DNA from 3 places in the Streptomyces sp. NPDC059248 genome. Region 1 is predicted to be linked to each of the others. Evidence: riboswitches for the same ligand, from Rfam matches in the RefSeq annotation. Region 1 holds a riboswitch; each other region holds the start of a gene.
The links. Region 1 has a riboswitch for thiamine pyrophosphate ahead of thiO (glycine oxidase ThiO). Riboswitches for the same ligand answer to the same signal wherever they lie in the genome.
Positions count from the first base shown of each region.

Region 2: another riboswitch for thiamine pyrophosphate. It lies ahead of thiC (phosphomethylpyrimidine synthase ThiC); the one in region 1 lies ahead of thiO (glycine oxidase ThiO).
Region 3: another riboswitch for thiamine pyrophosphate. It lies ahead of ACFXG1_RS27520 (thiamine ABC transporter substrate binding subunit); the one in region 1 lies ahead of thiO (glycine oxidase ThiO).

Region 1 is NZ_JBHYZV010000071.1:10,403-14,677, forward strand. Features, by position in the region: gene ACFXG1_RS25910 (NAD(P)/FAD-dependent oxidoreductase) at 1-818, opposite strand, end outside; gene ACFXG1_RS25915 (hypothetical protein) at 1,320-1,661, opposite strand; TPP riboswitch at 1,742-1,854, shown strand; gene thiO (glycine oxidase ThiO) at 1,852-3,018, shown strand; gene thiS (sulfur carrier protein ThiS) at 3,015-3,230, shown strand; gene ACFXG1_RS25930 (thiazole synthase) at 3,237-4,097, shown strand; gene pknB (Stk1 family PASTA domain-containing Ser/Thr kinase) at 4,232-4,275, shown strand, end outside.
Region 2 is NZ_JBHYZV010000054.1:42,854-47,128, forward strand. Features, by position in the region: gene ACFXG1_RS22555 (metallophosphoesterase) at 1-408, shown strand, start outside; gene ACFXG1_RS22560 (hypothetical protein) at 579-1,397, shown strand; gene thiC (phosphomethylpyrimidine synthase ThiC) at 1,500-3,302, opposite strand; TPP riboswitch at 3,296-3,474, opposite strand; gene ACFXG1_RS22570 (YibE/F family protein) at 3,547-4,275, shown strand, end outside.
Region 3 is NZ_JBHYZV010000082.1:18,465-22,739, forward strand. Features, by position in the region: gene ACFXG1_RS27510 (phosphatidate cytidylyltransferase) at 1-645, shown strand, start outside; gene rlmN (23S rRNA (adenine(2503)-C(2))-methyltransferase RlmN) at 760-1,866, shown strand; TPP riboswitch at 1,942-2,052, shown strand; gene ACFXG1_RS27520 (thiamine ABC transporter substrate binding subunit) at 2,137-3,231, shown strand; gene ACFXG1_RS27525 (ABC transporter permease) at 3,276-4,275, shown strand, end outside.

The DNA.
Region 1 (4,275 bases):
AGCAGCCGCCTGCCGTAGCGGGCGGAGGGGAAGGAGGCGCAGTCCCCGACCGCGTACACCCGGGGCAGATTGGTACGGAGCCCCTCGTCGGCGGTGACCGAGCCGTCCGGGCCGGTCCCGACGCCGGAGCCGGCCAGCCAGGCCGTGGCGGGGCGGGCGCCCACGCCGACGACGACGGCACCGGCCGCGATCCGCCGGCCGTCCTCCAGGACGACCGTCCCCGGCTCGACGGACGCCACCCGGGCGCCGGTGACCAGCTCGACCCCGGCCCTGGCGTACCAGTCGGCCATGGGGGCGGTGACCTCGGCGGGGAGCGCGCCCGCGAGGGGGCGGTCGGCGGCCTCGACGACGGTGACCGCGCAGCCCGCCTCCCGGGCGGCGGTGGCGAACTCCGCGCCGATCCAGCCCGCGCCCACGACCACGATGTCGTGCTGTCGCGCGAGTACCGGTTTGAGCCGCTCGGCGTCGTCGAGGGTCCGCAGCAGATGCACCCCGGGAACGGTGTCGGCGTCGGTGCCGGGCAGTGTGAGGGGTTCGGCGCCCGTCGCCACGACGAGGACGTCGTACGGGACGGGGCCCGCTTCCGTCTCCAGCTCGCGCGCGGCGGGGTCGAGGCCGGTCACCGCGGTGCCGAGCCGGAGTCCGATGCCGAGCCCTTCGAAGTCCACGTCGAAGGCGGAGCCCTCGGCGGTCCCGAGCAGGACGGCCTTGGAGAGCGGCGGCCGGTCGTACGGCTGGTGGGGCTCGGCCCCGATGACCGTCACGGGCCCGGCGTGGCCCAGCTCCCGCAGGGCGACGGCGGTTTGCACGCCGGCCATACCGGCGCCGACGACGACCACGTGGGGGGTAAGGGGGGGTGTCTGCTGCTCGGTCTGCTGATCGGTCTGCTGATCGGTCTGCTGATCGCTCACCCCTCCACGATAATGTTCTGACGCAGCGTCAGCCCATGGGGGCCGCCGTTCGGTTTCGTCCGCGGGGCGGGTGGGTGGTTGCTCGCGCAGTTCCTCGCGCCCCTGGATTCCGTGGTTCACGTTGTGGGTGGGGTGCGGGGCCCTGTGTTTCTTGTTGGCTGGCCGCACTCCAGGACCCTGCGGGTCGCCCGTGCGGCGCGGGTTGGTCGGTCGGTCCCGGGGCCACCTCCTCGCCATCGGCGGAACCCGGGGCCTTGGAAACGCTGACCGCTGCATCCCGCCGACGGCTGCGGGGGCGACCCCGCACCCGCCCTCCCCACGACGACGGACATGCCACGGTCAGCCCGAGACCATCGAGAGGCGCGGCACCCAAGATGCCGGGGCTCGGCAGGGCGGGGAGGCGGGGGGTTAGCCGGGGATTTCGTCGACGACACTGGTGCCGGTGCCCGGCTGGGACTCCCAGGACCAGGTCTCCTCCAGGCGGATCCGGCCGTCGGGGAGTTCGGTCACCCGGGAGACGCAGTGGCCCGACGCCGTGGTGTCGTCGGTCTTGAGCTGGACGTAGCGGAAGTCGAGGCGGTCGCCCTCGCGCGTCCCCACCAGGTGGCCGCGGACCACGTCGCCGCCCGCGTAGTCGGCCCAGATCCGGCCGTCCGCCTCGTGGTAGGTGAACCGGGTGGCCGTGCCGACCTGGCCCGGGGCCTGGTCGGCGACCGGGGACATCACCAGTCCGTCCAGCGATCTCGCCATGGTGAACGCTCCTTGCTCGTATCCCGGGGCCGTACAACCGCCTTACCGGGCATCGGACACGGGGGTTAGGCTGGCCACCGTAAAGCACTCGCGGGAGCCCGGACGCACCGGGCTGAGAGGGAGGCTGGGCGGCCTCCGACCGTACGAACCTGATCCGGGTCATGCCGGCGAAGGGAGGGGCTGGACGCCCATGTCGCATACCCCGGACGTTCTGGTCGTCGGCGGCGGGATCATCGGGCTCGCCGTCGCCTGGCGGGCCGCGCAACGCGGGCTCGCGGTCACCGTCGCCGACCCGGACCCCGGGGGCGGTGCGGCCGGTGTGGCCGCGGGGATGCTCGCGGCCGTCACCGAGCTGCACTACGGCGAGCAGACCCTGCTGGCCCTCAATCTGGAGTCGGCCCGCCGCTATCCCGCGTTCGTCGCGGAGCTGGAGGAGGCGAGCGGGCGGTCCGTCGGCTATCGGGCCTGCGGCACCCTGGCCGTCGCCCTCGACGCCGACGACCGGGCCCATCTGCGGGAGCTGCACGCCCTCCAGCTGCGGTCCGGTCTTGCGGCGGAGTGGCTCAGCGGGCGGGAGTGCCGCCGTCTGGAGCCGATGCTCGCGCCCGGGGTGCGCGGCGGTCTGCGGGTCGACGGCGACCACCAGGTCGATCCCCGGCGGCTCGCCGCGGCGCTGGTCGTCGCCTGTGAGCGGGCCGGGGTGGAGCTGCGGCGCGACCGGGCCGACCGGCTGCTGGTCGAACACGACCGGGCCGTGGGCGCCGTACTCGCCGACGGGCGGGGGGTACGGGCCGCGTGGACCGTACTCGCCGGGGGGAGCCGGAGCGGACTGCTCGGCGGGCTCCCGGCCGATGTGCTGCCGCCGGTGCGTCCGGTCAAGGGGCAGGTGCTCCGGCTGGCCGTGCCGCCCTTGTACGCCCCCTTCCTCTCCAGGACCGTGCGGGCCGTCGTCCGGGGCAGCCAGGTCTATCTGGTGCCCCGCGCGGACGGTGAACTCGTCGTCGGCGCGACGAGTGAGGAGCTGGGCTTCGACACCACCGTCACCGCGGGCGGGGTCTACGAGCTGCTGCGCGACGCCCATGAGCTGGTGCCGGGAATCACCGAGCTGCCGCTGACCGAGACCAGGGCCGGGCTGCGGCCCGGCTCTCCGGACAACGCCCCGCTGCTGGGCCCGAGCGCGCTGCCCGGGCTGCTGCTGGCCACCGGGCACTACCGCAACGGCGTCCTGCTCACCCCCGTCACCGGCGACGCGATCGCGAGCGCCCTGGCCACCGGTGTGCTGCCCGAGGAGATCCGGCCCTTCACCCCCGACCGCTTCCTTCCCGCCGCCCCCGTCTCCCAGGAGCAGCTCGTATGAACAGCGTTAGCCCGGTCGTGTCCGTCAACGGCGAGTGGCGTGAACTCGCCGGCGGTACGACGCTCGACGCTCTCGTCGCCACCGTCGCCCCGGCACCCGAGGGGGTCGCCGCCGCGGTGAACGAGGCGGTCGTACCGCGCGGCCAGTGGCCCGGCACGCTCCTCGGCGACGGCGACCGGGTCGAGATCCTCACCGCGGTCCAGGGGGGCTGAGCCGCCGTGCCCGATCTCGTACCGTTTCCCGCTCCGGAGGCCCAGGGTGATCCCCTCACGATCGCCGGCACCGCCTTCGGCTCCCGGCTGATCATGGGTACGGGCGGCGCCCCCAGCCTCGACGTCCTCGAACGCGCCCTCGTCGCCAGTGGTACCGAGCTGACCACCGTCGCCATGCGCCGGGTCGACCCCACCGTCCACGGCTCGGTGCTCTCGGTGCTGACCCGGCTCGGTATCCGCGTCCTGCCGAACACCGCGGGCTGCTTCACCGCGGGCGAGGCGGTCCTCACCGCCCGGCTGGCCCGGGAGGCCCTCGGCACCGACTGGGTCAAGCTGGAGGTGGTCGCCGACGAGCGGACCCTGCTGCCCGATCCCGTAGAGCTGCTCGACGCCGCCGAGACCCTCGTCGACGACGGCTTCACCGTGCTCCCGTACACCAATGACGATCCGGTGCTCGCCCGCAAGCTGGAGGATGTGGGCTGTGCGGCGATCATGCCGCTGGGCTCCCCCATCGGCTCCGGCCTCGGGATCCGCAATCCGCACAACTTCCGGCTGATCGTCGAGAACGCGGGAGTGCCGGTCGTCCTCGACGCGGGCGCGGGTACGGCGTCCGACGCGACGCTCGCGATGGAGCTGGGCTGTGCGGCGGTGATGCTCGCGTCGGCCGTCACCCGCGCCCAGGAGCCGGTGCTGATGGCGGAGGCGATGCGGTACGGGGTGGCCGCCGGCCGGCTGGCGTACCGCGCGGGCCGTATTCCGCGCCGCCACTTCGCCCGCGCGTCGTCCCCGACGGGGGGTGTCGCCGACTTCGGGTCCCACGCACCCGATGAAGACGGTGCCGCGGATCCGGAGCGTCCGGCGTTCTGACCGCTCCGCGCCGGGGGCCGGGGGGCCGGGACCGTCACGGCTCGGCATCGTTCCTGACCCGATCCTGCCCCGGTCGCGGCCGCCCCGGGACCGGCGGCGGCCGGGTTGTCGGTCCCGGCTCGTAGAATCGGCCCGTGGACACGACCCTCCAGGACCCTCTCGTCGGGCAGCTGCTCGA
Region 2 (4,275 bases), on a different contig from region 1:
GAGGACGGCCATCTGCTGGTGCACTCCGACACCACGGCCTATCTCGACTACGGCCGCACCGTCGAGGACGTCAACGACAACATCCAGGACGTGCTCACCCGCAACGACGCCGACGAGTGCTGGGACCTGTTCCGCAAGATGACCAAGCGGTTCGCCTTCCGGGACGAGGAGAGCGGCCCGCCCGCGGTACGCGAACTGCTCGCCGCCTACGGGGGCACCAGGATCGTCCACGGCCACAGCCCCATTCCGTATCTGCTCGGCGAGGTCGGCACGGAGGCGGGCGAGGACGGCGACCGCCCGGTCGTCGAGGGTCCGCACCTCTACGCGGACGGGCTGGCGATCGCCATGGACGGCGGGGTCACGATGGCCGGGAAACTCCTTGTCGTCCGACTTCCGCTGGCCGACTGAGCCGACCGGGCCGGCTCCACACCGCGTTGACCTGCGTTTTGCCGCAACCCCCTGTCACCCCGTGCCGTAACGGCTCTACCATCTGCTTATCCGTTCCAGGCTCTCCTCCGTTTACGACCGGTTCCGTCCGCGTGCGGGCGGCCCGGCCCACGGAGCATCGGGGGACGCACATGAACAGCGCTCCGCACCTGCTGGGCGAGGACCGCGCCGAATACGAGCGGCTTCTCGACGAGACACTGCGCAACGCCCACGAACGACCGGATCTGGCCGCCGTGGGTGAGCGGCTGAACGCCACTCAGCTACGGACGATGGCGCTCAGGGCCACCACGATGATCACCGCGTCCGCCGCCCCGGAGTACGCGCACTACATCCGGATCCGCGAGGAGGCACGCTCCCCCTCGGCCCCGGACGACGGCCGGAACGACCCGCCGGACCTCGTCGGGGACGCCGACGGCGGCGGTGCCGGTCTCGGTGCCGTCCTCACCGTGCTCGCGCCGGTGCTCGCCGGAACGGCGGCGCTGATCTTCCTGCTCGTCGGCCATCTGCTGAAGATGCTCGACCCCGCCCCGTCCTTCGCCACCCCCCTGGTCTCGGCCGGCTGGTTCTTCGCCGCGGTGACGGCCGCCGCGATCCTGGCGGCTGCGGTCGGACTGCTGGTCACCGCGGTCCGCAACAGCGCGACCCAGGTGGCTTCCGAGGAGTTCTCGGAGGAGCTTCCGGACGAGGTGGCACGTGCCAAGGACGCCTGGCTCCACGCCGTACTGGAACGCGGTCTGCTGCCGTTCCTGCGGATGGCGCTGGAGGAGCCCGATGTCGATCCGCTCTCGGCGGCCCGGGCCCGGCCGGTGAGCCGGATCCCCAAGGTCGGCTACGACAGCCCGGACTTCTCCAGCCCGAGTGAAGGCGCCACGGCCGGGCCGCGGCCGACCTTCAGCAGCCCCGAGTTCACCAGCCCCGACTTCGGCGGACCGGAGCACCGTCCGGAGTGACCGGACGGTGCCCTCGTATGCCCTCCTATGCCCTCAGATGCCCCCGGATGCCCTCGAACGGTGTGACCGGACGGTGCGGCCGGACGGTGCGGCCCGTCCCGGTCAGTCGGCCAGCGGCAGATAGACCCGGCTGCCGCTCGCCGCGAACTCCTTGGACTTCTGGAGCATCCCCTCGGCGATCTCCGTATCGCTCGCCCCGTCCACCGCCGCCGCATCCCCGCCGAACTGCTCGGCGATCGACCTGCTGATCTTCATGGAACAGAACTTGGGCCCGCACATGGAACAGAAGTGGGCCGTCTTCGCGGGCTCGGCGGGCAGCGTCTCGTCGTGGAACTCACGGGCCGTGTCCGGGTCGAGCGCCAGATTGAACTGGTCCTCCCAACGGAATTCGAAGCGCGCGTCGGAGAGCGCGTCGTCCCACTCCTGGGCGTCCTGATGCCCCTTGGCGAGATCCGCCGCGTGCGCCGCGATCTTGTAGGTGATGACCCCGGTCTTGACGTCGTCCCGGTTGGGCAGCCCGAGATGCTCCTTGGGCGTGACGTAGCAGAGCATCGCCGTGCCCCACCAGGCGATCATGGCCGCCCCGATGCCCGAGGTGATGTGGTCGTAGGCGGGCGCCACATCGGTGGTCAGCGGACCGAGGGTGTAGAACGGCGCCTCCTCACAGATCTCCTGCTGGAGGTCGATGTTCTCCTTGATCTTGTGCATGGGGACATGACCGGGGCCCTCGATCATCGTCTGGACGTTCATCCGCTTGGCGATCCGGTTCAGCTCACCGAGCGTGCGCAACTCCGCGAACTGCGCCTCGTCGTTGGCGTCCGCGATCGAGCCCGGCCGCAGGCCGTCGCCGAGGGAGTACGTGACGTCGTACGCCGCGAGGATCTCGCACAGCTCCTCGAAGTTCTCGTACAGGAACGACTCCCGGTGGTGCGCCAGGCACCAGGCCGCCATGATCGAGCCGCCGCGCGAGACGATGCCCGTCTTGCGGCGGGCGGTCAGCGGTACGTACCGCAGCAGCACACCCGCGTGCACGGTCATGTAGTCGACGCCCTGCTCGGCCTGCTCGATCACCGTGTCCTTGTAGATCTCCCAGGTCAGCTCCTCGGCCCGGCCGTCGACCTTCTCCAGCGCCTGGTACAGCGGCACGGTGCCGATCGGGACGGGGGAGTTGCGGAGCACCCACTCGCGGGTGGTGTGGATATTGCGCCCGGTGGAGAGGTCCATGACCGTGTCGGCGCCCCAGCGGGTCGCCCAGGTCATCTTCTCCACCTCCTCCTCGATGGACGAGGTGACCGCGGAGTTGCCGATGTTGGCGTTGACCTTCACCAGGAACCGCTTGCCGATGATCATCGGCTCGATCTCCGGGTGGTTCACATTGGCCGGCAGCACCGCCCGGCCGGCGGCGATCTCCTCCCGTACGACCTCGGGGGAGACGTTCTCCCGGACCGCCACGAACTCCATCTCGGGGGTGATCTCGCCCCGGCGGGCGTAGGCGAGCTGGCTCACCGCCCGGCCGTCGCGGCCCCGGCGCGGCTGGCGCGGCCTGCCGGGGAAGACCGCGTCGAGATTGCGCAGTCCGCCGCGCGGGGACGTGTGCTTGATCCCGTCGTCCTCGGGGCGCACGGGACGGCCCGCGTACTCCTCGGTGTCCCCGCGGGCGGTGATCCAGTTCTCCCGCAGCGGTGCCAGACCGCGGCGTACATCGGTCTCGACGGTGGGGTCCGTGTACGGGCCGGAGGTGTCGTACAGCGTGACGTCCCGGCCGTTGGTGAGGTGCACCTGACGGACCGGCACCCGGACGTCCGGGCGGGAACCCGTGACGTACCCCTTGTGCCAGCCCGGCGTGCGTTCGCCGTCGAGCGCCGGTTCGACGACGGCAGGCGTGCGTGCATCCTGAACGGTCATGAAGACCTACTCCCTACGCCGGCATTACCCGGTAACAGGTTCGGCGGTCGACGCAGCGGATCCCGTGGACGGCGTCCCGGGGCGTACACCTGGTTCGTGTATCGCCCGGCGACGTGTCGACGGAGGTCAGCGCCCTCTCAGCCCGGTGCTCCGAGCTCCCGCGTGTGCAAAGGTGACACCAACGCTAGCGCCAATTCTGGCGTGCTGAACAGGGGCCCCCGCCCGTTCTTGCGATGATCGGTCGGTGACGTCATCAGCGCCCGGCCCTCAACGGGGTCCCGATTCCCGGTACACGTACGGCTCCGCGGACGGCGGTGACCAGGGGTACGTTCCCGGCCACGGCCCCGCGCCGCCGCACGCGCACGACCACGACCACGGCCCCGCCCGGACCCACGACCACACCCCCACCCACGGCCACGGCCACGAGCACAACCACGCACCGGCACCGACACCGCCCCCGGTCCCGGTCCCGCCCCCCGCTCCGGCGGAGGATGAACACGGCCGGGGTCAGGGCCACGGGCACGGGCACGGGCACTCCCATGGCCATTCCCATGGGCATTCCCATGGGCACGGGCCCGCCGCGCCCGCGTCACGGCAGCTGCGCCGGGTGATCGCCGCGGTGCTGATCCCGTTCGCCGCCGCCGTCGCCGTGGGTATGGCGATCCTCTGGCCCGGCGCCGACCCCGGCCATGAGCGCACCGGCGTCGGTTTCGACCGGCAGACCGAGTCCGCGACCGTGGCCAGGCTGGAGAAGGTCGACTGCAAGTCCGTCAACGCCGCCCCGGCGGCACCGAGCGGTGACACCGCCGCGCCCCAGGGGGGCAAGGCGGACGCGGCACGGAGCAGCACGTGCGAGAAGGCGACGATCGAGATCACCAGCGGTCCGCACAAGGGCCGCACCTTCGGCGAGATCGTCCAGCCGGACGCGACACGGAAGCTGGAGCGGGGGCTGGAGGTCGTGGTGGCGTACTCC
Region 3 (4,275 bases), on a different contig from region 1:
AAGGCGCCGCTGGTGCCGCTGGCGGTCGGCGGCGCCGCGATGGTCGTCGCCGGATACGTCCGCGGCGCTGAGGGCGCCTGGGTCGCCATGGCGCTCACCGCCCTCGCGGTCCTGGTGTGGCGGATGACGGAGCCGCCCGACGGGTATCTGAAGGACGTCACGGCGGGAGTCTTCGCCGCCTTCTACGTACCGTTCCTGGCGACGTTCGTGGCGATGATGCTCACCGCCGACGACGGGGCGCAGCGGGTCCTGACGTTCCTCCTGCTGACCGTGGTCAGCGATACGGGCGCGTACGCGGTCGGCTGGCGCTTCGGCAAGCGGAAGCTGGCGCCCCGGATCAGTCCGGGGAAGACCCGGGAGGGTCTCCTGGGCGCCGTGGGCTTCGCGATGGCGGCGGGTGCGCTCTGTATGGAGTTCCTCGTCGACGGCGGCAGCTGGTGGCAGGGTCTTCTGCTGGGCCTCGCGGTCGCGGTCACGGCCACCCTGGGCGACCTGGGCGAGTCGATGATCAAGCGCGATCTCGGCATCAAGGACATGGGCACCCTGCTCCCCGGCCACGGCGGCATCATGGACCGGCTGGACTCCCTGCTGCCGACCGCGCCGGTGGTGTGGCTCCTGCTGGTGATCTTCGTCGGGGCGGGGTAGCCGGAGCCGGCTGCCTGGAGTATTACGCCGCTGACCTGCGGTTTTGTAGGGGAAGGGCTCGTCATCCACAGGGTGGCGGGCCCTTCCTGGTATCTCTGCGACACTGGATGGACCATGCCCAAGCCCGGAGAACTCACATTCATCGCGCCCCGGGGAGCCAAGAAGCCCCCGAGGCATCTCGCCGATCTTTCGCCCGCCGAGCGGAAGGACGCCGTCGCCGCGGTCGGTGAGAAGCCGTTTCGCGCCAAGCAGCTGTCGCAGCACTACTTCGCGCGGTACGCGCACGACCCGGCCGAGTGGACCGACATCCCGGCCGCTTCGCGGGAGAAGCTGGCGGCGGAGCTGCTGCCCGATCTGATGTCGGTGGTGCGGCATATCTCGTGCGACGACGACACCACCCGTAAGACGCTCTGGCGGCTGCACGACGGGACCCTGGTGGAGTCCGTGCTGATGCGCTATCCGGACCGGGTCACGATGTGTATCTCCTCCCAGGCCGGATGCGGGATGAACTGCCCGTTCTGCGCCACCGGGCAGGCCGGTCTGGACCGCAATCTGTCGACCGCGGAGATCGTCCACCAGATCGTGGACGGGATGCGGGCGCTGCGGGACGGCGAGGTGCCCGGGGGGCCCGCGCGGCTGTCGAACATCGTGTTCATGGGGATGGGCGAGCCGCTGGCGAACTACAAGCGGGTCGTGGGGGCCGTCCGGCGGCTCACCGATCCCGAGCCGGACGGTCTCGGTCTCTCGCAGCGCGGCATCACCGTCTCCACGGTCGGTCTGGTGCCCGCGATGCTCCGCTTCGCCGACGAGGGCTTCAAGTGCCGGCTCGCGGTGTCGCTGCACGCCCCGGACGACGAGCTGCGGGACACCCTGGTGCCCGTCAATACGCGCTGGAAGGTGCGGGAGGTGCTCGACGCCGCGTGGGAGTACGCGGAGAAGTCGGGCCGCCGTGTCTCCATCGAGTACGCCCTGATCCGGGACATCAACGACCAGGCGTGGCGCGGTGACCTGCTGGGGCGGCTCCTCAAGGGCAAGCGGGTCCATGTGAACCTGATCCCGCTGAACCCGACGCCCGGGTCGAAGTGGACCGCTTCGCGGCCCGAGGACGAGAAGGCGTTCGTCGAGGCGATCGCGGCCCACGGGGTGCCGGTGACCGTACGGGACACCCGGGGCCAGGAGATCGACGGCGCCTGCGGGCAGCTCGCCGCGTCCGAGCGGTGACGGTCCGCCGAGCGCCGGGGGCCGGCCCCTGCCGTGGCGGGAATCGCACCTTGTAGGCTGGCCTGAACATCTGCAGATATCCGACAGGGGAGCGCCACAGCGCTGAGAGTGCGGTACCTACGGGACCGCAGACCCTCTGAACCTCGCCCGGGTCATTCCGGGTAGGAAGTTCGGTTGTTCACTCGAGCTGTTGCGCCCTGCCCGGATTCCCTCGGGGAGTCCGGGCGGGGCCGCGTCTCTTCCTGGCCGTCACCAGGAGGACTTCGATCCGTGAGCAGTATCAGGAAGACCGCGGCCGTCGCGCTGGCCACCGGGCTCGGTGTCTCCGTCCTCGCCGCCTGCGGCGGTGAGGACGGCGGGAAGGACTCCGGCGGCCAGGCGGCGTCGAAGACCGTCACCCTCGTCAGCCACGACTCCTTCGCCGCATCCGAGGCCGTGCTGAAGGAGTTCACCAAGCGCACCGGCTATACGGTCAAGGTCCTCAAGAGCGGCGATGCGGGGGTCGCGCTCAACAAGGAGATCCTCACCAAGGGCTCCCCGACGGGCGATGTCTTCTTCGGCGTCGACAACACCCTGCTCTCCCGCGCCCTCGACAACGGCATCTTCACGTCGTACCGGGCCAAGGGTCTCGACCGGATCCCGCAGGACGTCCAGCTCGACAAGGGCGAGCACCGGGTCACCCCCGTCGACACCGGCGACGTCTGCGTCAACTACGACAAGAAGTACTTCGCGGACCGGAAGCTGGCACCGCCGGAGACCCTCGACGACCTGGCGAAGCCCGCGTACAAGGATCTGCTGGTCGTCGAGAACGCGGCCACCTCGTCGCCCGGTCTCGGCTTCGTCCTCGGTACCGTCGCCCGCTACGGCGAGGACGGCTGGCAGGGGTACTGGAAGAAGCTGAAGGCCAACGGCGTCAAGGTCGTCGACGGCTGGGAAGAGGCGTACAACCGGGAGTTCTCCGGATCCGCCGGGGGCAAGAAGGAGGGCGGCGACCGTCCGCTTGTGGTCTCCTACGCCTCCAGCCCGCCCGTCGAGGTGCTGTACGCGAAGCCGCAGCCCACGACCGCGCCCACCGGTGTCGCCACCGGTACCTGCTTCCGGCAGATCGAGTTCGCCGGGCTCCTCAAGGGCGCGAAGAACGAGGCCGGCGGCAAGGCCCTGCTGGACTTCCTCGTCTCCACCACGTTCCAGGAGGACGTGCCGCTCACCATGTTCGTCAACCCGGTGGTGAAGGACGCGAAGCTGCCCGAGCTGTTCAGCAAGCACGGTGTGAAGATCGCCGACCCGCTGACACTGCCGCCGGACACCATCTCCGAGAACCGTGAGCAGTGGGTTCAGACGTGGTCATCGACCGTCGTGAAGTGACGGGCGGCCCGTCCCGTACGGGGAACGCGGCGCGGCTGGGGCTGATGCTCCTGCCCGCCGCGTTCTTCGGCGTCTTCTTCGCCTACCCCGTCGCGGCCATCGTCGGCCGCGGGCTGCGCGACGGCGGCGCCTGGCGGTTCGGCCGGATCACCGAGGTCCTCGGCCGCGACGACATCGCGGGCGTGCTGTGGTTCACCACCTGGCAGGCGCTGCTGTCGACGGCTCTGACCCTGCTGGTCGCCCTGCCCGGCGCCTATGTCATGGCGCGCTACGACTTCCCCGGCAAACGGCTGCTGCGGGCCGTGGTGACCGTGCCGTTCGTGCTGCCCACGGTCGTCGTCGGCACCGCCTTCCTGGCCCTCCTCGGCCGCGGCGGGCTCCTCGACGAGACCTGGGGGATCCGGCTCGACACCACCGTCTGGGCGATCCTCGTCGCCCATGTCTTCTTCAACTACGCCGTCGTGGTCCGGACCGTCGGCGGGCTGTGGGCCCAGCTCGACCCCCGGCAGGAGGAGGCCGCCCGGGTCCTCGGCGCCGGGCGGTTCACCGCCTGGCGGACCGTGACCCTGCCCGCGCTGGCGCCGTCCGTCGCCGCCGCCGCCCTCATGGTCTTCCTGTTCACCTTCACCTCCTTCGGCATCGTGCAGATCCTCGGCGGCCCCGGCTTCGCCACCCTGGAGGTCGAGGTCTACCGGCAGACCGCGCAACTCCTCGACCTGCGGACCGCGGCCGTACTCACCCTGGTGCAGTTCGCCGCCGTCGGCACGGTCCTCGCGGTCCACGCCAGGACCGTACGACGGCGCGAGAACACCCTCACCCTGGTGGATCCCCGGCAGACGGCGCGCCGGCCGCGCGGACCGCGCCAGTGGGCCCTGCTGGGCGCCGTCCTCACCAGCGTCGCCCTGCTGCTCCTGCTGCCGCTCGGCGTCCTCGTCGAACGGTCCCTCGACACCCCCCGCGGCTACGGCCTCGACTACTACCGGGCCCTCGGCACCCTCGATGGCAGCGGCGGCGCCTTCCTCGTACCACCGGTACACGCCGTGG